DNA from 2 places in the Lysinibacillus sp. AR18-8 genome. Region 2 is predicted to be linked to the other one. Evidence: riboswitches for the same ligand, from Rfam matches in the RefSeq annotation. Region 2 holds a riboswitch; the other holds the start of a gene.
What was found. Region 2 has a riboswitch for cyclic di-GMP ahead of BFM98_RS19600 (methyl-accepting chemotaxis protein). Riboswitches for the same ligand answer to the same signal wherever they lie in the genome.
Positions count from the first base shown of each region.

Region 1: linked by a shared signal. The riboswitch ahead of BFM98_RS00295 (amidase) and the one ahead of BFM98_RS19600 (methyl-accepting chemotaxis protein) in region 2 are both predicted to bind cyclic di-GMP.

Region 1 covers NZ_MDGU01000001.1:48,778-65,304, forward strand. The annotation lists gene scpA (methylmalonyl-CoA mutase) at 1-1,927, shown strand, start outside; gene meaB (methylmalonyl Co-A mutase-associated GTPase MeaB) at 1,927-3,024, shown strand; gene BFM98_RS00260 (BrxA/BrxB family bacilliredoxin) at 3,186-3,626, shown strand; gene BFM98_RS00265 (aromatic acid exporter family protein) at 3,779-4,789, shown strand; gene prli42 (stressosome-associated protein Prli42) at 4,812-4,907, opposite strand; gene mce (methylmalonyl-CoA epimerase) at 5,033-5,446, shown strand; gene BFM98_RS00275 (acyl-CoA carboxylase subunit beta) at 5,452-6,999, shown strand; gene BFM98_RS00280 (hypothetical protein) at 7,106-8,059, shown strand; gene BFM98_RS00285 (M20/M25/M40 family metallo-hydrolase) at 8,194-9,309, shown strand; gene BFM98_RS00290 (chemotaxis protein CheW) at 9,333-9,821, shown strand; cyclic di-GMP riboswitch class I at 9,959-10,050, shown strand; gene BFM98_RS00295 (amidase) at 10,094-10,975, shown strand; gene nspC (carboxynorspermidine decarboxylase) at 11,021-12,160, opposite strand; gene BFM98_RS00305 (saccharopine dehydrogenase family protein) at 12,157-13,386, opposite strand; gene BFM98_RS00310 (hypothetical protein) at 13,813-14,019, opposite strand; gene BFM98_RS00315 (methyl-accepting chemotaxis protein) at 14,222-15,934, shown strand; gene BFM98_RS00320 (tetratricopeptide repeat protein) at 16,025-16,527, shown strand, end outside.
Region 2 covers NZ_MDGU01000030.1:39,650-56,176, reverse strand. The annotation lists gene yhbH (sporulation protein YhbH) at 1-1,036, opposite strand, end outside; gene BFM98_RS19630 (PrkA family serine protein kinase) at 1,301-3,196, opposite strand; gene BFM98_RS19625 (M23 family metallopeptidase) at 3,409-4,404, shown strand; gene BFM98_RS19620 (methyl-accepting chemotaxis protein) at 4,667-6,361, shown strand; gene BFM98_RS19615 (hypothetical protein) at 6,418-7,092, opposite strand; gene BFM98_RS19610 (sodium:solute symporter family protein) at 7,230-8,720, opposite strand; gene BFM98_RS19605 (SDR family NAD(P)-dependent oxidoreductase) at 8,742-9,494, opposite strand; gene BFM98_RS19600 (methyl-accepting chemotaxis protein) at 9,484-11,235, opposite strand; cyclic di-GMP riboswitch class I at 11,341-11,426, opposite strand; gene BFM98_RS19595 (hypothetical protein) at 11,629-11,823, opposite strand; gene BFM98_RS19590 (YehS family protein) at 11,965-12,459, opposite strand; gene BFM98_RS19585 (alpha/beta-type small acid-soluble spore protein) at 12,644-12,847, shown strand; gene BFM98_RS19580 (MFS transporter) at 12,918-14,114, opposite strand; gene BFM98_RS19575 (trypsin-like peptidase domain-containing protein) at 14,417-15,754, opposite strand; gene BFM98_RS19570 (YflT domain-containing protein) at 16,048-16,368, shown strand.

The DNA of each region.
Region 1 (16,527 bases), on a different contig from region 2:
CCAATACGCAGGTTTCTCAACTGCTGAAGAATCCAATGCCTTTTACAAACGAAATTTGGCTATGGGACAAAAAGGTCTTTCTGTCGCGTTTGATTTAGCAACACACCGAGGCTATGACTCTGATCATCCACGTGTAACAGGGGATGTAGGAAAAGCTGGGGTTGCGATTGACTCAGTTGAGGATATGAAAATCCTTTTCGATCAAATCCCGTTAGACCAAATGTCAGTTTCAATGACAATGAATGGTGCCGTATTACCCGTCCTTGCATTCTATATTGTAGCAGCAGAAGAACAAGGGGTAACGCCAGATCAATTAGCAGGTACCATTCAAAATGATATTTTAAAAGAATACATGGTGCGTAATACATATATTTACCCACCAGCTATGTCAATGAAAATCATTGCAGATATTTTTGAATATACAGCGAAGTATATGCCAAAATTTAACTCTATTTCAATTTCGGGTTACCATATTCAAGAAGCAGGCGCAACAAATGACATTGAGCTTGCCTATACATTAGCAGATGGCTTGGAGTATGTACGAACAGGATTAAAAGCAGGTATTGATATTGATGCATTTGCACCACGCCTATCGTTCTTCTGGGCAATTGGTATGAACTATTACATGGAAGTTGCTAAAATGCGTGCAGCACGTCGTATTTGGGCACAAATGATGTCGACGTTTAACCCTAAAAATCCGAAGACATTAGCATTACGTACGCATTCCCAAACATCTGGCTGGTCATTAACTGAGCAAGATCCATTTAACAATGTTGCACGTACTTTAATCGAAGCAAATGCCTCTTCGATGGGACATACGCAATCCCTTCATACAAATGCATTAGATGAAGCGATTGCACTTCCAACAGATTTCTCAGCACGTATCGCGCGTAATACACAGTTATTTTTACAAGAGGAAACAGCGATGACAAAAGTCATTGATCCTTGGGGTGGTTCGTACTACGTAGAGAAATTAACAGAAGAAATTACGAAATCTGCTTGGGCGTTAATCGAAGAGATAGAAGCGCTTGGTGGTATGGCTAAAGCGATTGAAACGGGACTTCCAAAAATGAAGGTTGAGGAAGCAGCAGCAAAACGTCAAGCGAAAATTGATTCTAAAACAGAAACGATTGTTGGCGTGAATAAGTATCGCTTAGCAAAAGAAGAGCCAATTGATATTTTAGATATCGATAATACCATTGTTCGTCAAAAACAAATTGAACGTTTAGAAGCGATGAAGGCAGCTCGTGATGAAGCGGAAGTTCAAAAACATTTAGCTCGCTTAACGAAGGCGGCTCAAGATGGAGAAGAAAACCTGCTAGCGGTAGCAGTGGATGCAGCGCGCGCTCGTGCTTCTTTAGGTGAAATATCTGATGCAATTGAAGCAGTTTCTGGTCGTCATAAAGCGGTCATTCGTTCGATCTCTGGTGTTTACTCTGCAAACTTCTCTGATGAGGAGCAAATTGCGGAAGTGAAACAAATGACAGAAGAATTCCTTGAAAATGAAGGTCGTCGTCCGCGTATTTTAGTTGCTAAAATGGGACAAGATGGACATGACCGTGGTGCAAAGGTTGTCGCAACTGGTTATGCAGATTTAGGCTTTGACGTAGATATTTCTCCATTATTTATGACGCCTGCTGAGGCTGCTCAAATGGCTGTTGAAAATGATGTTCATGTTATTGGTGTGTCTTCACTAGCAGCAGGACATAAAACATTAGTGCCTGAATTGATAGCTGAGCTTGAAAAACTAGGTCGTGAAGATATTATCATTATTGTGGGTGGTGTTATACCAGCACAAGATTATGATTTCCTTTATAATGCTGGTGCAGTAGCCATTTTCGGACCAGGTACAGTGATTCCTGTATCCGCACAAAAAATTATTGAAGAAATCTACAAACGTTTAGGCTATGAGGAAGTGTCTGAATAATGGACAAAAATAAAGGAATGGAAGAAAGTGCGCTATTTGTCATGGACGGAGTAGAGGCGACTCACGACGGGATGCAATATGGTACACCCAAAAAGTTCCGAAAGAAAAAGGCAGACACTCTAAATGTAGGAGAGCTTGCACAACAAGTACGTGCGGGCTCTCGCACACATTTATCAAAAGCCATTACCCTCATTGAAAGTTCAAACGCTACCCATAAAGTACAGGCACAAGAACTATTGCAGGAGCTTCTTCCACATACAGGCAATAGTATCCGAATTGGCATAACAGGTGTGCCTGGGGCAGGAAAAAGCTCATTCATAGAGGCTTTCGGTACTATGCTTTGTGATATGGGGAAACGAGTTGCTGTTCTTGCCATTGATCCAAGTTCTTCTCTATCGGGAGGAAGTATACTTGGCGATAAAACGCGTATGGAAGAGCTCGTTAAGAAGCCTAGTGCATTTGTGCGTCCATCGCCATCGGCAGGTACCCTAGGGGGTGTTCACAAAAAGACACGAGAAACCATGTTAGTTTGTGAGGCAGCAGGCTATGATGTGATTTTAATTGAAACAGTGGGTGTTGGACAAAGTGAAACCTATGTCCGTGGCATGGTTGACTTCTTCCTGCTTCTTGTTTTAACAGGAGCGGGGGATGAATTGCAGGGCATGAAAAAAGGCATTATGGAATTAGCAGATGCAATTGTCGTGCATAAGGCGGATGGTGATAATGTACGTCTAGCTAAAAAAACGGTTGCAGAGTACAAACAAATTTTGCACTTTTTACAGCCTGCTACACCTGGTTGGATGTCAACTGCCATGCCTGTTAGTTCACTAGAAAATCGAGGACTTGATAAGGTTTGGGAAACAATTGGGGAATTCAAGCAAATCGTAGAAGCAAATCACTATTGGGCTACCCGACGCCAGCAACAAACAAAAGAATGGTTCCAATCGATGATTACCGATCATTTAATAGATCTCTTTTATGGAAACCCGCAACGTAAAGCACAAGTACAACAGCTTGAACGTCAAATTTTAAGTGGACAGTTGACAGTTACACAAGGTGTGGATCGTTTATTTAGCGAGGAGCAGGAAGACAAGTAAACGAGTCTTATTGAAATCGTAGTAATTTCAACTGAAATGTGTTGAGCAAGTAGGTGCACAAATTGCTTGCAAACTGCTATGATAAGAGATGGATAAGCGTCAAAAACCTACTATCTGAAATATAACTAAGTTGGCGCGAACTTGAAAGGAGCTATCGCTATATGAATATGGATTACGATTTATTTATGCAGGAAATTTTAAAAACAGCACGTGCTGAAATTGAGGCAGCTGGTTATGAACAATTAACAACACCAGAAGCTGTAGAAGAGGCGTTTGCTCGTCCAGGTACAACATTAGTAATGGTGAACTCAGTATGTGGTTGTGCGGGTGGTATCGCTCGTCCAGCAGCAGCACAATGCGTTCATTATGATAAACGTCCAGACCATTTAGTAACAGTGTTTGCAGGGCAAGATAAAGAAGCAACTGCAGCAGCGCGTTACCATTTTGGAGAGGATCATCTACCTTCATCACCATCATTCGTTCTATTAAAAGACGGACAAGTTGTCGCAGAAGTGGGACGCTATGAAATTGAAGGGCATGACCCAATGTCAGTTGTGACAAATTTACAAGCAAACTTTGAAGAATATTGTGACGAGCTTTAAGTCTATTCTTGCATAAGAAAAATCATTTTCAATCAAGTAGAAAAGCCTCATAGATCATGCTATCTATGTAGGCTTCCTACTGATCCTCATGTATAGGTAGTTTCATTATTATTAAAATTTTTGTAATATTGGCTAAATAATTAGCTGAATGAGTGAAGAGTACTAAAGGATGGGAGGCAGTCGGCCTGAAGAAGTTTTCAATCGGCTATCGAACTTTAAAAACAGCAATTGGTGCGGCCATCGCTATTGCCATTGCACAGTATTTTGATTTAGCCTCATATGCATCTGCTGGTATTCTAACCATATTATGTGTGCAGCCAACAAAAAAGAAATCCATTTATGCAGCCTATACACGATTGGTTGCAAGTATTGTAGCAATGCTTTTTGCCTTTGTAAGCTTTGAGTTATTTGCTTATCATCCACTTACACTAGCAGGCATGCTTATACTCTTTATTCCTACTATTGTATCTTTAAAGGTTGCGGATGGATTTATCTCCAGTGTCGTGATTATTATGCATATTTACGCTGCTGAAGGTTATTCATTAACACTTGTTTATAATGAATTAGCGTTGATGGCTATCGGTTATGGAACAGGGATTGCCATTAATATGTATATGCCAGACATTCAAAAGGAATTAAATTACTACAGAGTCAAAATAGAGGAGCTATATAGTAAGATTTTTTTAGAAATTGCCAGCTATTTACGGCAAGGAGATACGTTGTGGAACGGCCAAGAAATTATCGATGCAATCAAAGCACTAGAAGAGGCAAAATCATTAGCGTTTAAAGATGTTCAAAACCATTTTACAAGACGTAAAAATGATTACTATGTATATTTCGATATGCGAGAGCAGCAGCTAGAAATTATCGAAAGAGTGCTACCCAAAGTGACGACATTACCTGTTATAGTACAAGAGGCTGAAATTGTGGCAGATTTTTTACAAGACCTAGGTGAGCATGTTCATTCGGGGAATACGGCTAGTCAGTATCGCGAAAAGCTCGAACATGTTAAGCGCGATTTTTCTCAGCTTCCTTTACCACAAAGCCACGAGCAATTTATCGCTCAGGCAGCCCTCTATCAGTTTATAGAGGAAATGGACAGGTATTTAGAAATAAAGCAGTCATTTAAAGGGTTAAAGGCTAAAAAAGAGCGCCCACAGTAGTGTGGACGCCTCGTGCTTTGCCTTAAATTATCATAGATAATCCGAATGCTAGAGATGAGATTAGCATAATTGCGATCATACTATAAATAACGACTTTTTGAAATTTTTTATTACTCATATGCTCGTTCGCTCCTTCTTTTCTTATAAATAGTTTAGCAAATCTGAAAAATTTCTCAAGTAGTAGAGTTTTGACAAAAAAGTCTGTAAAATAGAGTATGTACCATAACAGAAGGAGATGTCACCATGGAGAAAGTAGACCATATTGGGATTGCAGTGCGCGATCTTGATGAACGCATTACATATTATACAGAAACTTTGGGCTTAAAGTTGATGAAAGTGGAAGAAGTAGAATCTCAACAGGTTCGTGTGGCATTTATCGATGCAGGGAACGTGAAAATCGAGCTATTAGAACCAATGAGTGATAAAAGTGCCATCCATGGTTTTATTGAAAAACGTGGAGAAGGAATTCATCATGTTGCGTTTGGTGTGACGGGAATTCGTGAACGAATGGCAGAGCTTCGTGAAAAAGGTGTACGTCTCTTATCCGAAGAGCCAGGGCCAGGTGCTGGAGGGGCAGAGGTTGCGTTTATGCATCCTAAATCCTCATTTGGGGTGTTATATGAATTATGTGATAAAAGTGGAAAAGGGGATAAGTGATTAGTATGGATATGTTCGACAAAATCAATGACTTGTATGACCGTAAAACGGTAATTGAACTTGGTGGTGGCTATGATCGCATCGATAAGCAGCATGAGAAGGGGAAACTTACTGCTCGTGAGCGTATAGACTTGTTGCTAGACGAAGGTACATTTTTCGAAATCAACCCATTTATTACACATCGTACAGTAGACTTCGGCATGGAAAAAATGGAGGGACCTGGTGATGGTGTCGTAACTGGATTCGGTAAAATTAACGGACGTCCAGTATACTTATTCTCTCAAGATTTCACAGTGTTTGGTGGGGCGCTTGGTGAAATGCATGCGAAAAAAATGGCAACAGTGATGGATCTAGCTGCTAAAAATGGTACACCATTTATCGGCATCAATGACTCAGGCGGTGCACGTATTCAAGAGGGTGTTCTTTCATTAGATGGCTATGGTCATATCTTCTACCGAAATGCCATTTATTCTGGTGTGATTCCACAAATCTCTGTGATTATGGGACCTTGTGCTGGTGGAGCTGTTTATTCTCCAGCTATTACTGACTTTATTCTAATGGTGGATAAGACATCTCAAATGTTCATTACAGGACCTAAAGTAATCGAAACGGTAACAGGAGAGAAAATTTCTGCTGAAGATTTAGGTGGTTCGAAAGTAAATAATGCGGTCAGTGGGAATGCTCATTTCCGTGCTCCTTCTGAAGAGGCAGCGATTGATGAAATTAAAAAACTATTAAGCTACTTACCACAAAACAATAAAGAAAAGGCGCCTCGTCAAACTAGACCTGAAGGGGATGACTACCGTCCAGAAATCGTAGATACAGTACCAATCGAAACAACACGTCCATATGATGTACGTAAAGTTGTTGAGCAAGTAGTGGATGAAGGTTCGTTCATGGAAGTACATGCAGAGTTTGCTAAAAACGTAGTAGTCGGTTTTGCACGTATTGCTGGCGAATCAGTTGGACTTGTTTGTAACCAACCAAAAGTTCTTGCTGGTGGCTTAGATATCGATTCTTCTGATAAAGCTGCTCGTTTCATTCGTACTTGTGATGCATACAATATCCCAATCATCACATTTGAAGACGTTTCTGGCTTCTTCCCAGGTGTTAAACAAGAACATGGTGGTATTATTCGTCATGGTGCGAAAATTCTTTATGCTTATTCAGAAGCGACTGTTCCAAAAATTACAGTGATTTTACGAAAAGCTTATGGAGGCGCTTACGTTGCCTTAAACTCTAAATCAATTGGTGCTGACCTTGTATTTGCATGGCCAAATGCTGAAATTGCTGTTATGGGTGCTGCTGGCGCAGCTAACATCATTTTTGCCCGTGAAATTGCAAAATCAGATGACCCAGAAGCAACTCGTGCAGCAAAAATCGAAGAATATAAAGAGAAATTTGCTAACCCATATGTTGCAGCATCTCGCGGTATGGTAGACGACGTAATCGATCCACGAGATACACGTATCAAGCTGATTCAAGGACTTGATATGCTGTCAAACAAACATGAAACACGTCCAGAGAAAAAGCACGGTAATATTCCTCTATAATAGTCATACAAGCCTAGCAGCTCAAAAGTTGCTAGGTTTTTCATTGCCAAAAAGTGAAACATTTTTGTATGTCATCCGTACTGATAGATATGAGGAGTTGAGATGAATGGAATGGCAGCAATTACAAACAGAGCAAGAAAAGATTCATGCACAACTTAGAAAAGCATCTAGATTAAACGAACAAAATCAGTTAATTGATGGGCAAATTAAACATACACAACAGGAAATAGACACTCATACAGCAGCACTCCACCAAATTCGATCCAAACTTGATAAATTGGATGGTTTCTCGTTTATGAATATGATTCGTACGTGGACAGGGCAACAAGATGAACTGAGGGCAGAAAAAATTGATAAGGCGGCAGTACTTGAATTAAAGCTGAATGAAGCAAAGAAAATGCAAAATGATTTAGCAGAGGACAACGTGCAAGTGATGAATCAGCTTGCCCAGATTGATGAAAATGCGCTACAGCAATCACTTCAACAGGTCTACCTTAAAAAGAAGAAGTATTTACAGATTCATGATGCTGCCCAAGCAGAAAGGCTAGAGCATTTAGCACATGAGGAAATGCTAACAAAGCAGCTCATTAGAGAAATTAAAGAGGCGGAGGAAGCGGGAGAAGTAGCTCTTACAAGGCTAGGGCAAGCAGCAGCTTCATTACATTCGGCCAATGGATATTCCACATGGGATACATTTTTTGGCGGTGGGCTGATTGCTACGCACTTAAAGCATGATGCACTCGATCAGTCTGAAAACTATTTACATAGTGCTCAAATTGCGTTACAACGGTTTCATAATGAATTATTAGATGTTCATGAAATGTCTACGAAATCGCTGCATATTGAAACAGATGGGTTTGTTAAGTTTGCTGATTACTTTTTTGATGATATTTTTTCAGCATGGTCTGTTCATTCTAAAATCTCGACAGCAAGGGAACAGGTCTCGCGTGTTCAAGATGATGTACATAATACGATTTGGCGCTTACAGGATAAACATAATAAAGCTGTCAACTACCTACAATCATTAGAAAAAGAAAAAGAGCTTATTTTCAATGACTAGGGAAAGTCTGAGATTTTTCTCAGACTTTTTATTTTGGTAGTATTGTTCAATGATTTCAACTCTTCTGACGTTGTGCTAAAATGATACATATACTATAACGTGGAAATACACGTAAACTAAGGGAGTTTTACAACATGACAAGTCGTTTAGTAGAAGAGTTTTTTGAGCTCGTACAAATTGATTCCGAAACAAAACATGAACAACTAATAGCACCAATTCTTGTAGATAAGTTAACTGCACTTGGATTTTCAGTGATTCAAGACGATGCACATACGCGTAATGGACATGGGGCAGGTAATATTATTGCCACATTAAAAGGCACATTGGATGTAGAGTCAATCTATTTCACTTCTCATATGGATACTGTCGTTCCAGGAAAAGGCATCAAACCGTCTTTACGTGAAGATGGCTATATCGTATCAGATGGTACGACGATTTTAGGTGCCGATGATAAAGCAGGACTAGCTGCTCTATTTGAGATGGTCAAACGTTTGAAAGAGCAAAATATTGCACATGGCGATATTGAATTTATTATTACGGCTGGTGAAGAAAGTGGCCTTGTTGGCGCTAAAGAGTTAGATCCAGCTAACATTAAAGCAAAATATGGATTTGCGGTTGATAGCGATGGCAAAGTTGGTGGTATCGTGACAGCAGCACCATTCCAAGCGAAAATTTTCACAAAGATTATTGGAAAAACGGCACATGCAGGGGTTGCTCCTGAAAAGGGCATTTCTGCCATAACAGTCGCATCAAAATGCATTGCTCAAATGAAACTAGGTCGTTTAGATGAAGAAACAACAGCGAATATTGGGCGTTTTGAAGGTGGACAAGCGACGAATATTGTTTGTGACGAAGTGACAATCCTTGCAGAAGCACGCTCTATAGACAAAGCTAAATTGGATGCGCAAACAAAGCATATGCAAGATACGTTTGAACAAGTAGCTGCTTCTTTAGGCGCACGTGCAGAGGTAGAAGTGAAGCTAATGTATCCAGGCTTCCGTGTAACGGAATCGGATAAAGTAGTTCAGGTAGCTATGGCTGCTGCACGCAATATTGATCGTACACCGACACTAGGCATTTCTGGTGGAGGCTCAGATGCAAACGTCATCGCAGGCTTTGGTATTCCTACAGTTAATTTATCTGTTGGATACGAGGATATCCATACAACAAATGAAAAAATACCAGTAGAAGAACTTGAAAAATTAGCAGATTTACTAGTAGAAATCGTCAAAGAATCGGCGAAAAACTAACAGTCGAATAAGGATGTGACCCTATGGAAAGTGTCAAAGCAGTCGTTTTTGCTTGTGGGACAGAGGAGTATGCTGTGCCTGTGGAGCAAGCGATTTCAATTGAAAAATTAGAGCAAGTAACACCTATTCCTCATTTACCTAACTATCTTCTAGGCTTTACAAGAATTCGCGGTGAGCTTGTACCTGTTCTTGATTTTGAACGCATACTGTACAATCGTTCATCGAATACAGCAACTGCTCGTATCATTGTGTTGAATACAGATGTTGTTAATTATGGATTACTTGTTACAGAAGCACGTGAAATTCTTGATTTCGATGAATCAGTACTTCAGCAATTGGGTCTAGTCAATTATAGTAAAACACGCTATTTTACTGCGGTAGCTAATCTTGAAAATCGAATGATAACATATGTTGATCCAAAAATACTGGTTAATTCATTAGAGGGAATTAGGGAAATTATCGATTATTTACACAAAATGCTTGAAAATGAAAAGGAAAACGTAGAGGCTTAAGTACTCTACGTTTTTTTATGTTTGAATAGTAAATTTAACCTGTATTTTGTCGTTTTTACCTGATCATACATGTGACAATTATGCATTATACCTACAGACAAACAATTACTAACCGCGTATGATAATGATTAAGAAAAAACTGAAAAAGGCAAACTTCACCGAAAGGGAGGGACGCAAAGCCATGAGTCTAAACACTATAATTTCAGTGCAAGATTGTCAGGTTGCCAGGTTCTGTTCTAGGAGCCGTGGCGAGTAGAATGGAGTTAGTTCGTATGAAGAGACAATTAAAAGTATGGACCGCACTAATCGTCATCATGATTAGTTCATTAGCTTTATCAAGTGGAAAGGTTGATGCAATGTCTATACAGGAAAAGGCTACTTGGCTGTGGGATACATCCCTCATCATTGATGACCAAGAAAAAATATTATTATTTTTAGAACATAACGATGTCAATAAAGTTTATCTGCAAATCGATCAAGGCATAGCGAGCAATGACTATAAGCATTTTATTAGTAACGCTTCTCACAGAGGTATTCGCATTTATGCATTGGATGGTGCTGCAAGCTGGGTTTCAGCTGAGGGTAGTCGAAGCCAAGACGAATTGTTTAATTGGTTACATACATATAATGAGAATTCAACTGAATCTGAGCAATTTTCTGGGGTTCATCTTGATGTAGAACCTTATTTAAATAGTGGATGGAGCTTACATCAAGCACAAACGATAGAATCCTATCAAACACTAATAATGAAAGCAAGTGAGAAAGCAAGTCAGTTACAACTTACTTTAGAAGTAGATATGCCATTTTGGTTTGATGAAGTTCAGTATAATAACCAATTTGGAAAAGGGTTATTAGCTGATTGGGTCATTGAGCATACGGATAGTGTGACGATCATGGCCTATCGTGATGCTGCAAAAGATATTATCTCTATTGTAGAACATGAAATCGCGTATGCTTCCACTGTGAATAAATCAATTGTAATTGGTGTAGAAACAGGCGCTTCAGAGGAAGGGGAAAATATTACTTTTTATGATAATGGAGAAGCCTTTATGAATGAACAGCTTATACTTGTTCAGCGACATTTTTCAAATAACGATGCTTTTCATGGAGTAGCCATTCATTATGTGGAGAATTGGATGACCATGCGTCCATAAAAAAAGTCCTTCCAGTGTTAAACTGGAAGGGCTTTTCTATTGGTATTAGGACAGTCGACCACTGTAGTCCTCGAATTTAAATTCACGAATGACTTTAATACCTTCTTCATCATTATAAGAAACGATAGATGGTAAGTTGACACCGTTAAACATATGGTTTTTCACCATTGAATAATGAGCCATATCTGTGAATACAAGACGATCACCTGGTTTTAATGGCTGTTCAAACGAATAATCGCCAATCACATCACCAGCTAGACATGTTAGTCCACCTAAGCGATACGTGTGTGCTAATTCATTTGCTTGTCCAGAACCAATAATCATTGGACGGTAAGGCATTTCAAGTACATCAGGCATGTGACATGTTGCTGATGTATCTAAAATAGCAAGATCCATTCCATTTTCTTGAATATCTAGCACCGTTGCTACTAAATAGCCTGTATTAAGGGCTACTGCTTCACCTGGCTCAAGATAAACAAGCAGGTTATACTTTTCTTGAATATAATTAATGATGTTCACAAGTTTTTCTACATCATAATCATCACGTGTAATATGGTGACCGCCACCGAAGTTTAACCATTTCATTTGGTGTAAAACATCACCAAATTTTTCCTCAACTACTTCAATAATACGCTCTAATGTATCAGAATTTTGTTCACACATCGCATGGAAGTGTAAGCCATCGATACCATCAAGCTGTGATTTATCAAAGTTAGCCAATGTTGTACCAAGGCGAGAGTTTGTGTAACAAGGATCATAAAGAGCTGTTTCAATTTCAGAGTATTCAGGATTCACACGAATACCACATTCAATTGTTTTACCAGCAGATTTAACTTTATCCTTGAACTGAGCCCATTGGTTAAATGAGTTAAATACGATGTGGTCCACATAGCCTAGAAGCTCGTCCATTTCATGCTCAATATAAGCAGGTGCATAAACGTGAACTTCTTTGCCCATTTTTTCATAGCCAAGACGTGCCTCATGCAGTGAGCTAGATGTAATGCCCGCTAAATATTCCCCTACTAGCGGGAATGTTGAATGCATAGAGAAGCCTTTAAGGGCTAATAAAATGCGGCAGCCTGTTCGATCTTGAATTGATTTTAAAAGCTCAAGATTCTTTGTTAATAATCGCTCATCCACTACATAAGAAGGGGATGGAACTTTTGAAAAATCAATTGGTTTCATCGGCTTAATTCCTTTGCATCTAAATCAAGGTCTAATAATTCTGGGTTATGGCTTTCTTGCCATGGTAGACCCCATTTATTTAGTGCATCCATGAATGGATCTGGATTGAAATCTTCCACATTCCATACACCTGGTTTACGCCATTCACCGTTCATCACAAGCATTGCACCGATCATAGCTGGTACGCCAGTTGTATAAGAAATCGCTTGTGAACCAACCTCGTTGTAGCACTCTTCGTGGTCACATACGTTGTACACATAGTACGTTTTTTCTTTGCCATCTTTTAGACCGCGAATGATACAACCAATGTTTGTTTTACCTTTTGTACGTGGTCCAAGTGAAGCTGGATCTGGTAATACCGCTTTAAGGAAGTGGATTGGTTGAATCATTTGTCCTTCAAATTCGATTGGCTCAATTGACGTCATACCTACGTTTTCTAACACTTTTAAGTGTGTTAAGTATTTTTCAGAGAACGTCATCCAGAAACGGATTTGTTTTAAACCTTTGATATTTTTTGCAAGGGATTCAAGCTCTTCATGGTATAGAAGGTAAATATCTTTTGGTCCGATTTCAGGTAGGTTATACACTTCTTTTTTCTCAAGTGGTGCAGTTTCAATCCACTCGCCTTCTTTCCAGTAACGACCATTCGCTGTAATTTCACGAATGTTAATTTCTGGGTTGAAGTTTGTTGCGAAATGATATCCATGATCTCCCGCATTGGCATCCACGATATCGATATAGTGGATTTCATCAAATTCATGTTTTTGTGCATGAGCTGTGAAAACGCCTGTTACACCTGGGTCAAAACCGCTTCCAAGTAATGCAGTTAAGCCAGCTTTTTCAAACTTCTCTTTATAAGCCCATTGCCATTTATATTCAAATTTTGCCGTTTCAGGTGGCTCGTAGTTTGCAGTATCCACATAGTGCACACCTGTCGCTAAGCAAGCATCCATAATCGTTAAGTCCTGATAAGGTAGAGCCACGTTAATCACTACATCTGGTCCGAAAGCTTTAATAAGCTCAATAACCTCTTCTGTATTGTCTGCGTCTACCTGTGCAGTATGAATTTTTGTTTTTCCGCCGTCTAGTTTTTCTTTTAGAGCGTCACATTTTGAAACAGTTCTACTTGCGATACAAATTTCCTCAAATACGTCCGAATTTTGAACACACTTGTGTACCACAACACTGGCAACTCCGCCAGCTCCGATAATCAATGCTTTACCCAATTGTCTACCCCCAAGTTCATATAAAGTATTGTCAAACAAGCTGATTATACAGAAAATTGATATACTACTCAATCATTGTTTTAAAATTTTCTACAAAAAATTTTATTTTTCTACAACAATTAGACGTATACGGAGGGGATTGCCTCGGAAAAGAAGGGAATCATGAATAAATCTACAACGCCATTTTAGTAAAAATAGCTGTTGTATAGACTTAAATAATTGGTGAAGTTTCATCACAATTCATCCAAGATACTACGACATCAAGTAAATATTTTTCTAAATGAATGTTTTGACATAGTATCTCTTCCGATTGACGATTTGATACCATCTACTAAATCATTTCTACTAACTTTACATAAAAAAATCCCTCTACATATAGAAAGGGAAGGAACCACATTAAATCTGTGTACTGGAAAATGATGCATATTATTTCAGAAAACGATTGGATACTTGTTGTTTTTCTTCCCCCCATATATAGAAGAAAATCACAAGCAAAGTACTAAAAAAACCCATCACAAGAGCATACGTACTGAGGGCTACTCCCACTTGACTTTGCATGGCATAAATAAAAATGGCCCCTATTGTTAACAAGTTGCCTGTAACAATCGATACTAGATGAAAGCGTTTATTCATAGCAAGCCCTCCTATTAGATGAATTGGTAATGCTCAGGATTTAAGATAATTAACTTCAATTATCGCACAATTCAGAACTTTTTCCAATGTTTTTATCTTACTAGAATAATTAAAGATGCTTTTTTAATACATCTTTTTGTAGTATGATGAAACACAAAAGGAATATTCATAGATTATTACAAGAAAGGGGAGAGGATGGATCGTGAAATTACGCAATTCATTAACTTTTCAACTTGGGACGATTATCGCTGGTATTTTAGTGGTGATGCTAGGGATTACTTCGTTCGCTACATACATAACTGCTTACAATAAACTTTATGATGCTGCTGGTGTTGAGGCCTATGGCTGTGCCAATATTACGACAGGTTTGATCAATCCGCAACAATTGGACAAGGCCATTCAAGGCGACAAGGCTGTACAGGAAAGCATTGGGAACGATTTGAACTGGACAACAGGTCATAAAGATATTTTCCAAACACAATATATTTTATCGTTGGATGGCACATTATTAGCGCTTGATGATCATTTGGCTGAAAAAGGTTATGCCCCTGGTGATCAATTTTATTTAGATAAAGAAGCTATTGATATGTTGCTTACACATAAGCATCCAACATATTCACAGCCTTATACCTATGCAGGGATGGACCGTTTATCTGGCTATGCCCCTATTTTTAAAGACCATGATTCCAGTAAAGAAATTATTGCCATTAGTGTCATCGACTTTGATGCTAATATCGTGAAGGAGCGAACATGGGATGTTGTACGAAATGGGATTTTAATTAGTATTTTCCCTATGCTAATTGCTTCCATCATTACAGGCTTTTTAATTCGTCGTAAAGTAAGACCGATTAGTGTGCTGATTCAGCAGGCGAAAGAAATTGCCAATGGTAATTTAGCTGTACCTGAAACAAAAATTAACAGTAAAGATGAAGTAGCGGATTTAGCGAATACATTAAATCGAATGACAGCTAATTTACAAAATATGATTATGACGATGCGTTCCACTTCTAACACTTTAACGAATAACGCAGATGAAACCGCTTCCACCCTGAACGATATGAGCAATACCATTCAAGGTGTCGCTAATAATATCGAAGAGGTAACAAGTGCCGTGACGGCAGGGATGCACCATGCTGAAAATGCGACAGATGTTCTTACTTCTTTAGCGCAGGACCTTCAAATGATTCAAAGCAATACCAATAACAGTGCTGATAATGCTAGACAAACGATGGAATTAGCAACAGAGGGTGAGCGACTAGCAAAAGATATAAGCAATGATATGGCATTAATCCACAGCGGATCGGGTGAGGTACAACAAACAGTAGAAAACTTGGTTACATCTGCAACCAAAATTCAAACGATTACAACGTCTATTGCAAACATCGCATCACAAACAAATTTGCTAGCACTGAATGCTTCCATTGAAGCGGCTAGAGCAGGGGAGCATGGCAAAGGCTTTGCTATTGTTGCTGAGGAAGTACGGAAGCTTGCTGAGCAATCTAATCAAGAGGTATTGCAAGTTGAACAGCTTATTCAGGATATAATGAAGCATGTGCAGCAGGTCATGTCATCTACGAATGATAATACGCAATATATTGAAAAAGGAACAGAGACAGTACGTCTAACCGCACAATCTTTAGGAAATATTTCTACAGCAGTGGCTGCCACAGTAGAAGAAATGATTACCATTTCTAATGCTATGACCGCTGAAAACGAAAAATCTACACGTATTGTGCAGATGATTCAACAATTAACAGAATCTATTCGTGATATAGAAGAAACGATGAATATGATTACTGTCGCAGCACAGCAAACAACTGCAAGCATTGATGAGGTGGCACATGGCTCTAATGAAACAAATCACATGGCACACACACTCGAACAGCATGTAAAGGCGTTTAAATTAAAAGAATAATAGAAAGATTAGGACATGTTGGCTTTTGCTAATACTACTTAAATGGTAAACTAGCAATAAGATTTTTCTTTTGCGAAGGTGAGGATTTTAATGGTGGTAAAACAAATGAACGAGCAAGTTCAACAAGTCAATGACTTATTTTTGAGTGGTCAAGTAAAGGAAAGTTATCAACTAGCCAAAGAAATATTGGGCAATGATACAGCGATCGCAGAAGAGGCCTATCAAGTCATTCAGCAGCATGTGGCAATGCTAGAGGCAAATGGGTATGCAAATATGCCTCAGCCTACTGATGACAAAGCAAAGCAAAGTGTGGAACGTATAGATGGTTCATATCCAGAACGAGATGTTCTCGCAGCTTATATAGGTAGTCAGGATGATGAGCAATTTGGTAAAGTGGTCGATGAATTATTAGCAGGACCTATAGAAGCGCAGGCGAACGCCTACTATACAATGGCAGAATATTATGTCCTTGCAAAAGAACAGGATAAGGCATCAGTACAGTATGCGGAGGCAATCAAATTGCAGCCTAATAAGGCATTGTATTGGGGAGCATTTGCACAGTTTTTAAATCGTCACGAAGGTAGCCCTTATTT
Region 2 (16,527 bases):
ATCGGTTATGCTGATTCACCTCACCATAGCCAAACATGCTGGATACATCCATTAACTCTCCTACTAGCTTCAAGCACTTTTCATTGTCCATCGATATATTTTCACCATCTGAAAAATGGACAGGATAAATATTGTAGCGAGACGGATGATATTTATCCTGAATTAATTCCAATGCCTTTTTATAAGCTGAAGAACAAATGGTTCCTCCACTTTCACCCTTTGTAAAAAACTCCTCTTCTGTGACAACCTTTGCCTCAGTATGATGAGCAATAAATTCAATTTCTACTGTTTCATATTTTGACCGTAAAAACTTCGTCATCCAAAAGAAGAAGCTTCTCGCACAATATTTTTCAAATGCGCCCATTGAGCCACTTGTATCCATCATGGCGAGCACTACTGCTTTGGATTCTGGTTTCTCCACTTCATCCCATGTTTTAAAACGTAAATCGTCATTGTGGATTGGCGTTATTTCTGCTTTCCCATGCATCGCATTGCGCTTTAATGCATTTAAAATGGTACGCTTTTTATCGACATTACCCATGAGTCCCTTTTTTCGAATATCATTAAACTCTATTTTTTCTGTTTTAATATCTGCCTTTTCTTTTTGCTGTAAATTAGGTAACTCTAATTCATGAAATAAAACATTTTGAATTTCCTCAATACTGACTTCCGCTTCATAATAATCTTGGCCAGGCTTGTCACCCGCTTCTTTTCCTTTACCTGGAGCCTGATTGGCCTTACTGCCATCCCGCGCTACTACATCTCCAACACTACTATCCCCTTGTCCCTGCCCTACATGCTTAGAGTTATCATAGTTATATCGAATTTTATATTCATCAAGTGACCGAATTGGTATCTTAATAACCTCGCGACCATTGGACATCACAATACTTTCTTCGCTAACTAAATCAGGTAAATTATTTTTAATCGCATCTTTCACTTTTTCCATATGGCGTTGTTGGTCTTGGTGCCCTTTACGATGGAGGGACCAATTTTCCTGAGAAATGACAAAGCGTTTATTTTCGTGTTCAGTCATTTTTATCCTCACCCATCTATCAAATTCGCTTTTTCTATACTATGCTTGTGAGCTAAATTTTTGAACTTTTTTCATAAAATCAATTGTATATCTATCAATCACGCCTCAATGGGTCCAGATTTTTTTCGACCATGCTCTAAAGTTTCTCTTCAAAGTCTCGGACATCCTCTGGGGCTTTTTGTTGATAAATCTCTCCTCCTGATAATAAAAGGAGTGCCCTAAAAATGGGACACTCCTATCTGACTTGGAACAATGAACATCAAGTTATCGATTGAGCAAACTTCCTACATACTGTAGCAACTCATTTGCTGATGTTGTATTATAGCCATGTTCATCAACAAGCCTTGCCACAACCTCATTAATCTTCTTCAGTTGAGATTCATCTGGCATTTTAGAAGAAGTAGTAATTTTAACGACATCTTTCAAATCTGCAAATAATTTCTTCTGAATGGCTTCTCGCAATCTTTCATGAGAATTATAATCAAAACGTTTACCTTTTCGTGCATAGGCAGAAATTCGAATGAGAATCTCTTCACGGAATGCCTTTTTAGCATTTTCTGAAATGCCAATTTGCTCCTCAATCGAGCGCATTAATTTTTCATCTGGATTCATTTCTTCCCCAGTAAGTGGATCATAAATTTTATTTTTATTACAGAATGCCTCTACATTATCAAGGTAGTTATTCATCAACGTTTTTGCAGATTCCTCATAGGAGTACACAAAAGCCTTTTGTACTTCATTTTTAGCAATTTCATCATATTCTCTACGAGCAACCGCAATGTAATTCATGTATTTTTCACGATCCTCTTGAGAAATGGATGCATGCTGATCTAACCCATCCTTCAATGCTCGTAAAACGTCTAATGCATTTATCGATGGTATCTCTTTGCGGATAATAGCAGAAGAAATACGATTAATAATATAGCGTGGATCAATACCGTTCATGCCTTCATTCGGAAACTCTTTCTTCAGCTCCTCTAAGTCAACGGAATTAAATCCCTCCACATTTTCTCCGTCGTACAAGCGCATTTTTTTAATTAGATCCACACCTTGTTTTTTCGGAACTTCCAAACGAGTGAGAACCGAAAAGATTGCTGCGGCCTTTAAAGCATGCGGTGCAATATGGACATGGGACATATCGCTCTCTTTTATCATCTTTTCATAAATATGCTCTTCCTGACTAACTTTGAGGTTGTAGGGAATTGGCATAACGATAATTCGAGAATGTAATGCCTCATTCTTTTTGTTCGAAATAAATGAACGATACTCTGTTTCATTTGTATGAGCAACGATTAACTCATCTGCACTAATTAAAGCAAATCTTCCTGCTTTGAAATTTCCTTCCTGCGTTAATGATAATAAATTCCATAAGAATTTTTCATCTAGTTTTAGCATCTCCTGGAATTCCATCATTCCTCTATTAGCCTTATTCAGCTCCCCATCAAAGCGGTAAGCACGAGGATCCGACTCTGAACCAAATTCACCAATTGTAGAAAAATCAATACTTCCTGTTAAATCTGCAATATCCTGTGATTTAGGGTCTGATGGTGTAAATGTCCCTATACCCACACGTTTATCTTCTGAAAAAGTAATACGTTCAATCATTACATTTTCAATGCGTCCATCGTATTCCTTTTCAAGACGCATTGTATTTAAAGGCGATAAACTTCCTTCAATTCTAATCCCATATTCCTCAAAGAACTCATTACGCAAATGATGTGGAATTAAATGGAGCGGATCTTCATGCATTGGACATCCCTTAATTGCGTAAACTGCACCTTCATCTGTTCGCGAATATTGCTCTAATCCGCGTTTTAGTAAGGTAACGATAGTTGATTTACCACCACTAACTGGTCCCATTAATAATAAAATACGTTTTCTAACATCTAACCTGCGTGCTGCTGGATGGAAATATTCCTCCACCAGTCTTTCAATTGCTGTTTCAAGCCCAAAAATTTCTTGTCCGAAAAATTTGTACATTTTTTGCCCATCGCGTTCCTCTACACCAGAACTTTTTATCATATTGTAGACGCGTGAATGGGCTGTTTGAGCAACTTCAGGTCTTTCCCTAATGATGTTTAAATAATCTGCAAATGTCCCTTCCCACTTCAGCCTGTTTTCTTCTTCGCGATAGTTTTTCACTTTATCTAAAATGTTAATAGCCTTCCCTCCATTCAGGGCTTGATTTATAACATAGTATGAAGTTAATGGCATGATGATACCATTACTTTTTCTTTGATGAAGTTTCTTCTTATTATTTCTATTTTTTGGGGCAAAAAAATTGCGGATATATCAACTGTTTTCATACATAGAACCTTACTGAATGAAGATAAAAATTTCGGTTATTCTAACGTTAGAAAGGAGGTCCATCATTGCATCGCCATTTTATATTTCTTTTCACATTTTTATTTTTAGGGATTATGCTGTACCCTTCTGTCTCTTTTGCAAAGGAGGATCTTACAGAAGAAGAAATTTTACAGCAGCGTATGTCCTATTATGTACAATTCGATGAATTACTCATTCCATGGCATTTTTTAGCCGCTATCGATCAATATGAAAGAAACCTACAATCAGTTCGTAAAGACATCCCTAAACGAGAAGGCTATTTGGCTATCCAATTTTCTGATGAATACTGGTCAGGTGCATTAAATCCTGTAAAGGAAGACACTTCTCCTGAGACAATTAGCTATTTCGGAGGAATGGGCCTTGATGGTAATCATGATGGAATCGCTAGTCCAAAGGATGATGAGGATGTCATATTTTCGATGGCTAGTTATTTAGGGAAATTTGGAACGACTGATGAGGATTTTAAATTAGCTTTATGGGAATATTACGGAAGCGAAGAAGCAGTCAATCAAATATTTACCATCTCCACATTGTACAGACATTTTAAAACCATTGAACTTGATGCACATACCTTCCCGCTAAATATTCGCTCTGATTACAGTTACCGGGGCACTTGGGGCGCCAATCGCGGTTGGGGTGGACGCCGTATTCATGAGGGAACTGATATTTTTGCCAGCTATGGAACGCCTGTATTATCTACCTCTTTTGGAATTGTTGAGGTAAAAGGATGGAATCAATTTGGTGGCTGGCGTATTGGTATTCGCGACAATCATAATTCCTACCACTATTATGCCCACCTCGGTAGCTATCATAAGGAAATTGAAGTAGGTACAATTGTAAAACCTGGTACTGTTCTTGGCTATGTTGGAAGCTCTGGATATGGAAAAGAAGGTACATCGGGCAAATTCCCTCCACATCTTCATTATGGTATTTATAAATTTAATGGAAAAACGGAATGGGCTTTTGACCCTTATCCTTCCCTTCTACAGTGGGAACGCCAGGCGAAAAATCAAAAACAATAGAGAATCCTTTACTTATGGCACTTGAAGCATTTTGCTTCAGGTGTATTTTCTTTCTATATAGGAAATTTTACATAAATATATAAATTGGTTGTTAGACATCTATATATATTTAACTATTAAGAAAAGGAAAATAATTATATCATTGTACTAAAAAACTATTTTTAAATATTTCTATCGAAAGGCTTATTAATACACATAATTAGTTATAAAATAATACTTGTGTTGAAAAAATTTCTCAATGAGATAGTAAAGGGATGGGAAAATGAAAGGCATTATCAAGTTTAAAACACTTAAAACACGAATTTTAAGTGCATTTATTCTTTTGTTAGTTTTAGTAGTTAGCTTTACAACCTACACTTACAATTCCAATACAAATATGGAAAAACAGGCAAAAGATTTAGTAAAAGAAGATTTAGTTGTTTTAAATGCAAGTAAAAATTTAGCACTCTCTATGAGTGTCCGTCTATCTGCAGCGTTAAATTATGTGTTGACAGGCGACGAAAAATACAAGCAATCATTTGATGAGTATCGCAAAATGGCTGAGGAAAATAACGCTATTCTAGACAAATATGAAAAATCAGATGAACGCGATCAACTTGTAGTAATCGCTCGTGATTGGAGTACCCTTGTCAATACAGAGGTATTTGATATCTACCAAAAGGGCAATAAAGAATTAGCTTTAGAAAATTTAATGGATACACATGAACTCGTAACGAAAGTGCGATATGGTTACGAAAAACTGGCAGATGAACGCGCTAAAGCCATTACAGATGTCGGTAATGATGTTGTATCAACTAGCTCTGAGAATCGAACAATTGGTATCGCCTTTAGCTTGATTCTAACTATAGCTGGTATTCTAATTGCCATTATCACAGCCAGTACCATCTCTAAACCTGTTACAGTAGTAGCCGACCGGATGAAAGAATTAGCAGATGGAAATTTGCAACTAGAGCCTCTGCCTGTAAAAGCCCGAGATGAAATTGGAACATTAATGGTAGCAGCCAATGACATGAACGAAAAATTAAAACAAACGATCCATTCTATCTACTCGGTTTCTGAAACAGTAGCAGCTAGTAGTGAAGAACTTGCTCAATCATCGAATGAGGTACAAGCAGGTACTGAGCAAATTACAGTAACGATGCAAGAGCTGGCATCTGGTACAGAAACACAAGCATCTACCACAGGTGATTTGGCAGAAACAATGACTGCATTTAAGCGTAGCATTCATGAAACTACACAAGAGGGCATTGAATTAAGCGAACATTCTAGTCATGTTCAAAAATTAACGGTTTCAGGGAAAAGTTTAATGGTGCAATCTACCAAACAAATGGCTAAAATAAATGAAATTGTATTAGACTCTGTGAAAAAGGTAGAAAATTTAAATGAACAGTCTGCTGAAATATCCAAGCTTGTGTCAGTTATCGATGATATTTCAAACCAAACAAATTTACTTGCCTTAAATGCAGCCATCGAAGCAGCACGAGCAGGTGAGCATGGCAAGGGCTTTGCTGTTGTGGCAGATGAAGTCCGAAAGCTTGCTGAGCAAGTACAGTTCTCTGTCACGGATATTGCAACAATTGTCCAGCGTATTCAAGGTGAGACTGGCAATGTAACATCTGCCCTTCAGACTGGCTATGAGGAAGTAAAAAGAGGAACAGCACAGCTCGATGAAACAAATGAAACATTTGAAAAAATTTCTGATGCTGTTGGGGATATGATTGTTAATATTTCAACGATTTCAACGAATTTAAATCAGCTTGCTCAAAATTCGGAAACCATTAATGCTTCTATTGATGATATGGCCTCCATTTCACAGGAATCCGCTGCTGGCGTTGAGCAAACAACAGCAACTGTTGAGGAAACCGCCGCTACAATGGATGAAATCGCTAGAAGTGCAAATCAGCTTGCTGGAATGGCCGAAGAGTTAAATACGCAGCTACAGCAATTTAAAATTTAATCATCTAAACAACAAAGGCTATCTCAAATTTTTCTATTTTGAGATAGCCTTCTCTCTTATTGCCAATGACTTATTGGCACTCGTTCCAGTTCATGACGTTTAATAATAACACTTATCTTTTGAAACCATTTCTCACAAAGCTCTATGGCTTCTTTATAGTCGTCCTCCTCTTTTGATATGGGATCTTCACTATTATCCATGAACATATATTCTTGAATAGGCTCTGATAAATGATCTACTACTAACTTTAGCGATAGCTGTGAAATTGTATCTTCTTCTACCTCCTCTTCTTCTATTTCATCTGCTTCAGCAAGTAAGGAACCACTCATTAGATGATTCTTTGTTCTAACCGTAAATACTTCATCTTCCATGATGGCAACCTCATATATTCTGTTAAATGGAACCTCTATAATTTTTAGTTCTTCGTCTAAAGCTTCTCTTCGGGCGAAAATAAGCATGTTTGTCTGTTCATTTAACAGTAAAGCATTTAAAGCATCATTGGAAACTGTACATTGTGTATGAGGAATAGCCATTATCTCCTCCTCACTAGCTTCCGTCATGGCTGTCAAAGTTTGTATGGCAATATAACGCTCTTTTAAATAACGGATACTCCCTAGACCGACTAAAGCCAGCCCGATTAAAAAAAATAGTTGCTTAATAATGACTAATTCAATGGCATTTGCTAGATAAAGATAGACAATCCCTAATAAAATGAAGAAAATATTTTTCATCCAATTCCCGCCTTTATCAAGATAATCACTAGAAAAATTCAGATGATGTACTAGCAATAGTATTCTTGATTCTATCGTTTCATTCTAATAAAAAACACGAATTCATTGAACTTTACAATGAATCCGTGCTTTTGCTTTTAACGACCAATTAGCTCTTCTTTACTACTTACGTCGTCTAATGTTTTATCTTTTTCTATTTTATGCATCTCAAGAACATGCTCAGATGGCGGAACGAGTAAGCTCACCACGACAATTGTGATACCAGTTATAACAACACCTGAAAATACAGGAGCCTGCCATAATTCATTTAATAGACCTATGAAGCCTTCTGATTGGATTGTCAGACTAGGTACGAATGTTAGTGATGTCACAATGTAATAAACTAAGCCAACGGAAATACTTGCCCAAACTGCTGGTGTACTGACACGTTTCCAAAATGGTCCTAAAACGATTGGCCAGAATATTGTTACGAATATAATATCCCAAGCTAAATAAGCTAAATCAATTACTTTTTGGAAGCTTACAGCTAGCACTAAACCTAATAAAGCACTAGCTAGAATAATAGATCGTGAAAATCTTAATAGCTTCTTAGGATCAGGATTACGATTAATAAAATCTAAATAAATATTCTTTGTCACAATCCCTGAAGTCGCTACATAACATGCAGCTACTGTAGACATCCCCATGGCTGCCATGGCTGTTAAGAAAATAGCTGCTAATAAAGGAGGAAAATAACCTTGTGCAAAGGTAAGCATCAGTGTTTCTGGGTTTGTGCTTTCAGGATAAATAGACTTAAAGGCTTCCCCTAGCATCCCTGGAATCCAGCTAATTGCAATGACAATAATACCAGCAATAATCATGCTTCGTTGTGCCACTCGTGGACTTTTTGCAGCAGCTACCCTCTGCCCAAGGTCAACTGCAGGGATATCTCCAAGTGCTAGTACAAGATACAAAGTCCAGAATTCTGCTCCTGCCTTCTCAAATAATGTACTGATATTCCACCACTCGGGATTAAATGTAACATCTGGATAGTAAAACAAAATAAAAATGGTAATACCCAAAATACCTGCCACTGCAAGCGCACCTTGTACGATTTCAGTATAGGCAACTGCCCATAAACCACCAATAACTGAATAAATAGCCGTTAGCGATACAAATAGAAGAGCCGCAGGTATAAAATCAATTTGCAACAATTGCTGAATAATATACGTTCCACCAACTGTTAACGCCGCTGCATTAAAAACTCCAAAAGCAATTGCCATAACAACCCCTGTATAGGCTCCTAGCTTTTTACTGCCATAGCGTAAACCGTAGTAATCTGCTAATGTCCAGCCCTTTAAACGTCGTAATGGCTTTGTCCAAATGAGTGCTCCAAGAATCATACAAGTCCCTAAACCACCCATTGTTGCCGAACCTTCAAAGCCACCACTTGTATAGCCAGAGCCTACCGCTGCAAAAAAGAAGGGAGCTGCTAATAATGCAGCGACTAAACTACCCGTTACAACGGATAAAGGCATGCTCCAGCCAGCAACAATTAAATCCTCGGCTGTGTTGACACGCTTATAGCCTTTATAGCCAATATAATAGATAAATAATAAGTATAAGCAAAAGATAATAATATTTAACATTATTTACTCCTTCGTTTTCCATTAACCGTTCATTACGACCCCACCATTTGGCGTTAAAATTTGACCTGTATAGAAGTCAGCATGATTAGAGGCTAAAAATAATACACTTTTCGCAATCTCTTCTGGTTGCGCTAAACGTTTTAATGGATATTTTGCGGATTCTTCCTCCACATAGTTATCGCCAAACTCTTGTAGAATGTCCGTAAATGTTCCACTAGGAGCAACTGCATTGACAAGTATAGAAGGTGCTAATTCTCTTGCTAAAGCCTTTGTAAAAGCATTAATAGCACCCTTTGCAGCTGAATAATGCGTGAATTCTTCACAACCCAAGCTACCAATATCAGATGAAATATTAATGATTTTTCCTGTATTACGTTCCTTCATTCTTTTAGCTGCTTCACGGCAATTATAGAAACAGCCATATAAATGAACTTTAATCATACGATCCCACTGCTCATCCGTTAAATCTGTAATGCTGGAACCCTGTGCAAATCCAGCGTTATTTACAAGAATATCAAGATTCCCGAGATGCTCGTCCATAAATTGATGCATCGCTTGTACTTCTTGAGAGTTAGATACATCTGCGTGGAATATTAAAGCTTTCACACCCAACTTTTCTGCTTCTGCACGTACAGCTTCTGCCTCTTGCTCATCCCCAATATAATTAATTAAAATATTAGCTCCATGTTGCGCAAAGCCTAAAGCAATTGCTTTACCGATTCCTTTACTAGAGCCTGTAATTAAAACATTTTTTCCTGTAAAATTAATGTCCATTATGATCATTCTCCAATTTGAATTTTGCCACTAGACCTTGCAGCTCTTCTGCTGTTTTGCCCAGTGATGAAGAGGCATCCTTTACTTCCTGCATGGTAGATAATTGCTCTTGTGTAGAATTCGAGACATTTGAAGAGAACTCTGCTGACTGCTCTGCAGATTGTTTAATATTATTAACAGATGCCGCCACTTCTTCTGAGGATGCAGAAATTTGTTGTGAGGCTGCTGAAATTTCACGTATTTGGCTAGCTACTTCTTCTGAGGAAGTAAGAATTTCTTTAAAGATTTCGCCTACTTCATTGGTAAATGCCATCCCTACCTTAACATCCTCTTTACCTTTCTCCATAACCGTGATAGAAGCGTTTGAATCAGACTGAATAGAACTAATTAAATTGTAAATTTCTGTTGCTGATTGAGAGGATTGTTCAGCTAAGCGTCTCACTTCATCCGCAACAACGGCAAAGCCTTTACCGTGTTCACCTGCTCGTGCCGCTTCGATCGCAGCATTTAAAGCTAATAGATTTGTTTGATCAGCTATAGCAGTAATTAAGCTAACAATTTCACTTATTTTTTTAGTATTAACATGTAGTCCATTAATGGTTGTCCCTATTTGTTCAACAGAATCATTAATTAACTCCATTTGAGCAATAACTTGTTGTACAACTTCATTGCCTCGTTCAGAAGCCTGTGATGCTGAAATAGAGGATTCCGCAGCTACATTTGCAGAATCAGCAATTTGCTGAATACCTGTTGCAGTTTCTTCCATAGCAGCAGCTGTTTCCTCTGTCATGGTCATCGAGGCCTCAGCATTTTGTGTAATTTGATTCATGTCTAGTGCAATATTTGTTGAGCTGTTATAAGTTTCACCAGCATGTACCGTTAATTGATTGGCTGCTGAAGAAACGTGATTGGATGTATTGCGTATGTTTAAAATAATATGTTGCAAATTAGCCACCATTGTACGAATGGATTCAGATAATTTACCAATTTCATCCTTCGATGTCTCTAAATCCACATCTATTAATTCACCATTTGCCACTTGATTGGCAACGTTCACTACTTTTTTCAGTGGCTTTAATAGTCGATCTATAATTATGTAAACTAAAACTAATAAAATTAAAATGCCGATAATGGCAATGACAATTTGCTTAATCACACTTGTTTTAATAATCGTATTGATATAATCAGCGGAGTAATCAATCCCTAATAGGGCAATCAGTTGGCCATTATCATCTTTAATAGGACTAAAAACCGTTCTCCAAGAACCAAAAGGATCCTCGAATATATCAGTTACCTCTGTACTATTATTTTCAATAGCTAATTTTGCTGTTTCTACATGTTCATCCGCTAAATCAGTAAAAATTTCACCGGCTTCATATACTTCATTTAGATTAGAGGTATAGCCAATTGGATTGACGCCACCCTCATCCTTGACATCCCAAATATAACTCCAGCTCATAATACCTTGCTGGTCCTGAATCATATCAAGTTGCTTTTGGATCTTTGTAAACTTTGCGTTTGTTTCCCCTTTTTCGGACAGCAAATCTTTTACTTCATCACTGTCTAAGTTCATAGCTGTTAATAAACCAACACTTTTTAATTCTTGCTCCAAATCCACATTCATCCGATTATTCAATTCACTAATACTTTGCGTCGTAATAATAGCGATAAGCAGTAATACAACGATAGAGACTGTTAGTAAAAGCTTATTTTTTAATGATGTGTTTTTTAACAACTTCATTTCCCCTTTTCCTCCTTTGAACTTTACTTGCAAAAAAATGCCTATTTCAAAAGAAATAGGCATAAAAGAACAAAAACTAGAATGAGAATGATACAACTAGCACTCTTTTGCAACCCAGCCGCCATAGCATTTATTGCCTTAGACCTGTAGCTTTGCGTCTTTACTTTTCAGTAAATTTGCCTATATTTCCCTACCAAAATTAACACAGTAGGTAAAAGTAGTCAATGCTCTCTACTTAAAACATACATATTTTATACTAGCTGTTCCTTCATTAATAATTATATAAATTACTTAATTATGATTCATCTATTGAACAAAATAAAACAGCTACAACCTCAATTAGCGTTGTAGCTGTCCACTTTCAATTCACTTACCCCTAAGTGTTTGAATAAATTATACGTTTTGTGTGACAAGTAATACGGAAGGTATAAAGGATAACGCAAACATAGCGATATACCATACGGAAGTACGACGTAATGAAAAGCGTACTTTTTTTCGTTCCGCATAAAAAATATCTAACATAACTGCAACAATAAAAGGCATTGTAATACATGCAATAGCTACTAATAAGATGTCAAAATAAATCATACAAGCACCCCTTTGTCTGTGAACATTTTTCATCTTTTTTGTGAACATTTTGTGATAATTTTATTGTACACAATTTCGTCACAAATTGTCAACGAGTTTTAAAGAAAAAAATGGCACTTTATGATTGATATCCATTGTGCATTATGCTCTATATTTATATGTTAGGCCCCTTAAAAAATTTCGTACGAATGAATCGCCACACTCTTTATAATTACGATGACTTGGATTTCTTAAAATAGCACCTAATTCACCTTTTGTAACTTTAATGCCGCCGTCATATAAAATCTCAAGCATCTCCTCAGTTGTTAAAGCTAAAGCAATTTTTACTTTCTTTAGCAGCATATTATTTGGGCTTTCTTTACCTGACACAGGTAAAGGTCCAACAGCCTGTCCTTCTCTTGGTTTCTGAGGCCCACGTTTAAAAGTAATTAATCCATTTAAAAATGCCTCTAACATTTTATTATTACATTTGATGTATTCCTCTGGCGCTTCTTCCTCATCATTAATCTTAATCAGCATATTTAATACTTCTTCCTTTGAATAATCCATGCCACCAAGTTTAAAAATTTCTACCATATCTACATTTTTTATATCGAACGCATAGCGTAAACGAATTAAGATATCATTATTTGTCATATATGTTCCTCCTTTAATTAACCTTATATAGTAAAGAGCCAGGCTTAATTATAACAGAGAGTTTGCTGATTATTGCTAGCTTTCCACAAGTTGTTGTTGTTAGCAAATAGCGTGTGCATTTCCTACTTTTTAAATGTATGAAAAATTTAATCGCAACCATTCTAAGGTCAAGGAGGTGAGAACAATGGCTAACAATAACCGCAGTTCAAATAAACTTCTAGTACCTGGAGTACATGAGGCTGTCAATCAAATGAAATATGAAATTGCACAAGAGTTTGGCGTTCAGCTTGGGCCAGAAGCATCTTCTCGTGCAAATGGTTCCGTTGGAGGAGAGATTACAAAACGTCTTGTTGAAATCGCTGAAAAACGTTCAAAAGGTTTATTATAATTAAATACTAATAAGAAAAGAACGAATCCCATTTACATAATTGGAATTCGTTCTTTCGTGCTCTATAAAATTATGCTGTTTGCAATTCCTTCCCTGAGCTCTTAAGCGTTAGCATAACGATAAAGGAAATACAATACAGTGCTGCTAAGTAAATCATCACGACAGTCATATCGTAGCTTTGTAAAATAAAACCTACAAAGATTGGTGAAAACCCACCTATAGCTCGTCCAAAGTTAAAAATGGTGTTTGTTGCTGTACTGCGAATTTGTACTGGATAAAAGCTACTAATTAATGCACCATACCCTGCAAACATTCCATTAGAGAAGAATCCTACAACCGCACCGCCTACTAATATCGCTACTGCACCTGTTGCAAACGAGTAAAAGAATACAGCACATGCAGAGGCTACTAAAAAGATCCCGAATGTTCGCTTTGCACCAAAACGATCCATAAATCTACCAAACGTCAGCATTCCAATGATCATGCCAACTGCGGTACTAATTGTCCACAATGCTGAGCTTGAAACCGATAAACCTTGCGATTTCTGTAACATCGAAGGTAGCCAAATCATTAGACCATTATAGCCTGCAATTTGAACAGTTGCCATTAGAATTAGGGAGAGTGTTGTCATGGTGATACGAGGTGAAGCAAATAATTGTGCTAATTTCCCGTTCTCTTGCTTATTATTTTGTTGTTTCTGCGCTGCTAACCATTCTGGTGATTCATCAATATTTTTACGTACGATAAAGGCGAAAATAACTGGTAGTAATCCTACAAAGAATAATGCACGCCACCCTAAAGTTGGTAAAATAATAGCACTTAATAAAGCAGCTAAAATTACTCCATATTGTGCACCTACACTGACATAAGAGGATGCTCTACCTTGTTTATTCTTTGGCCAAGCCTCCGCCACAAGCGCCATCCCAATACCATATTCTCCGCCAGCACCTAAACCAGCGATAAATCTATAAACATAAACTTGTTCAATACTTGTTGCTACTCCTGTTAAGGCCGTTCCGATGGCAAACAAAATAATCGTATACGTAAACACTTTTACTCGACCATATTTATCTGCTAATACACCGAAAATAATACCACCCAGTAGCATCCCAATATTCGTGATGGATGAAATCAATCCACCTGTTGCAAGATCAATATTAAATTCTGCAATAATCATTGTCATAGCAAAGGAAATAAACATAATGTCCATTCCTTCTAGCGTTAGCCCTGCCACTGAAGCAACCACGGTTTTTTTACGATAATCCATTCTTTTTAGCCTCCATTTTCTAGTTGTCGATCTCTTTTAGTGAATGGATTATAGCTGTCTTGTCCATTCTCTTTTGAAGCCTCACGGGACTTCCTTTAAAAGAGGGGTACGAAACAATAATAAAAGCCCTTCCGTCACAGAGGACAAAAGGGCATGACAAAGCAAAGATATTAGCTTAAAAATATCACATAGCCCTTTTCAGCCTCTCTGGACCGTATTAAAGGATTTATATATCGTTCATTTATACCGTTCTACATTCTATAAGATTACTGAAGAAAAAGCAATGGTCGAATAGTGGAAATTCAACACGGTATTTCTATAAAGTTTTGAGCAAACTGATAAATTAGATTGGCAGGTACAGCCAAATTAAGGTTTTGACCATCATCGAAGCCTGCTGTAATCAGACCAACCAATCGCCCATGCATATCCAATAAAGCACCACCTGAACTGCCATTTGATATAGCGGCTGTAAATTGAATCATAGACATTTGCCGAATATCACGAAAACCCGAAACAATCCCATCAGAAACTGAGTTAAACAATCCTAACGGACTGCCAATCGCCACAATTTTTTGCCCTCGAACTAATTGTCCATCCATTTTTACAGGTAAAGGATGGCTTATTCTGTCTACCTTCAAAATAGCCAAATCATGCATATCATGATATTTTACAAATTGATGGGTAATATACTCGTTGGTATCATTTTCATAGAGCACAGAATAATATTTTCCACCACCCACAACATGCAGGTTTGTTAAAATATATCCATCTTGGTGGAGAACGACACCAGAGCCATAGCATAAAACCTTGTCATCCTCCCCGAAGGTCTTAATCATCACAACAGATGTGGCTAAGGAGGCTAATTGCTCATAACTCCACTCCTCTGTCGCATTCGTTTTTTGAGCAGGAATGTTCAATTGTCTTGAAGTACTTTTAATAGGCAATGTTATTTCTTTTTCATAGAAATGACGACACATATGTAAGGTAGAAGACGCTTCTATTATAGGGTACATATTGGCAATATCTCCTTTGGGATTCATGTAACAAATATCGCACCCCAGTGACGATAAGAAATATAAAAATAGTAATTCATGCTGCGTAATGTCACCTATAAAAACAATTTTGGGGGACGTTGGATTTTCCTCCGAAAAAATTTGTGGTAAATAATAATCCATCCAATACAAAAATTTAACTGCAAAATTTTTTAACAACGTTTCATTAGGATAAGGCTGATTTTCTTTAAATAGTTGAATCATCTGTTTAAAGCTTAGCTTTTTTGTCCATTCAAGTTGATCACTCGCTAATTTACTGCAGAAAGATAGCTTATACAGTAATTGCGGGTTTTCAGCAGCAGTCTGCCACATTCTCCAACTTTCCGACAATCTATCTACATCTTCCTTATTACGAATGACCTCAAGCTTATGCAGTCGTAAATAAAAAATGCTTTGCTTGGAGAAATACTCCTCCATTTTTAGAATCTCATCTTTATAAAAATCTACAGAATCAGGTATACCGATATATCGTAGAAAAACAACTTCCTTCGTAAGAGAATGTTTGTTGTGATTAATTTGCATAAACTCCTGAAAAGTATTTGCTGATTTATTGTATTTAATTTTTAACGGTCTAGTTGTCACAATCATCTTCATACAACTCCTATAAGCTCTTCATTACATATAATGGTACTTATATACAATTCTCTGATGTTTCTCTAAATCCTCTATTGATTGCAAACAAAAAAACCCGACTCTATAAAGAATTGGACGTAGCTTTGGAATAAAGATTTAGAATAACAACTCCCAATGTTTTCTAGTTGTTCATTAGTATTCCATTAGTTGTTAATGCCACTCTAACATAATTAAAAACTAAAAAGATGTTTTATCCATTCAATTTAGTGGAATAGATTGAATGTGAACATATATAGGAGGGATCAATAATGACAGTCAAATTGACAGTAGAAAACGTAGTACAGGCGAAACAAGAAGTGGAGAAATTAGAAGCGCAAGGATATCTTCGAGATAACATTTACATCTTTGCGCACTATGAAGAACGTGAAGATGATATTAACGAAGCACTCGGGACAGAAGAAGCTGGTATTAGCGAGCAAGGGTTCCTGACTTCTCTGAAGAACCTGGTGAATTCCCGTGGAGATGAACTCCGCAACAAGTTAGCTTCTGTCGGATTAAGTGAATCGGAAGCTGCTCAATTCGAGAAGGAACTGGATACAGGTAAATTGGTCATAATTGCCAATAAGTAAAAACAAACCCGGGAATCCAATCCCGGGTTTGTTTCATTTACACCTTCGTCTCTGTATTCAAGATAGCCTTTCAACTATTGTCAATGATCTGCTCGAGGAAATTTTCTTCTTCTTCATTAAAGAGTCTTCTTTAGCAATATGGTCCTATTCATAAAGAAT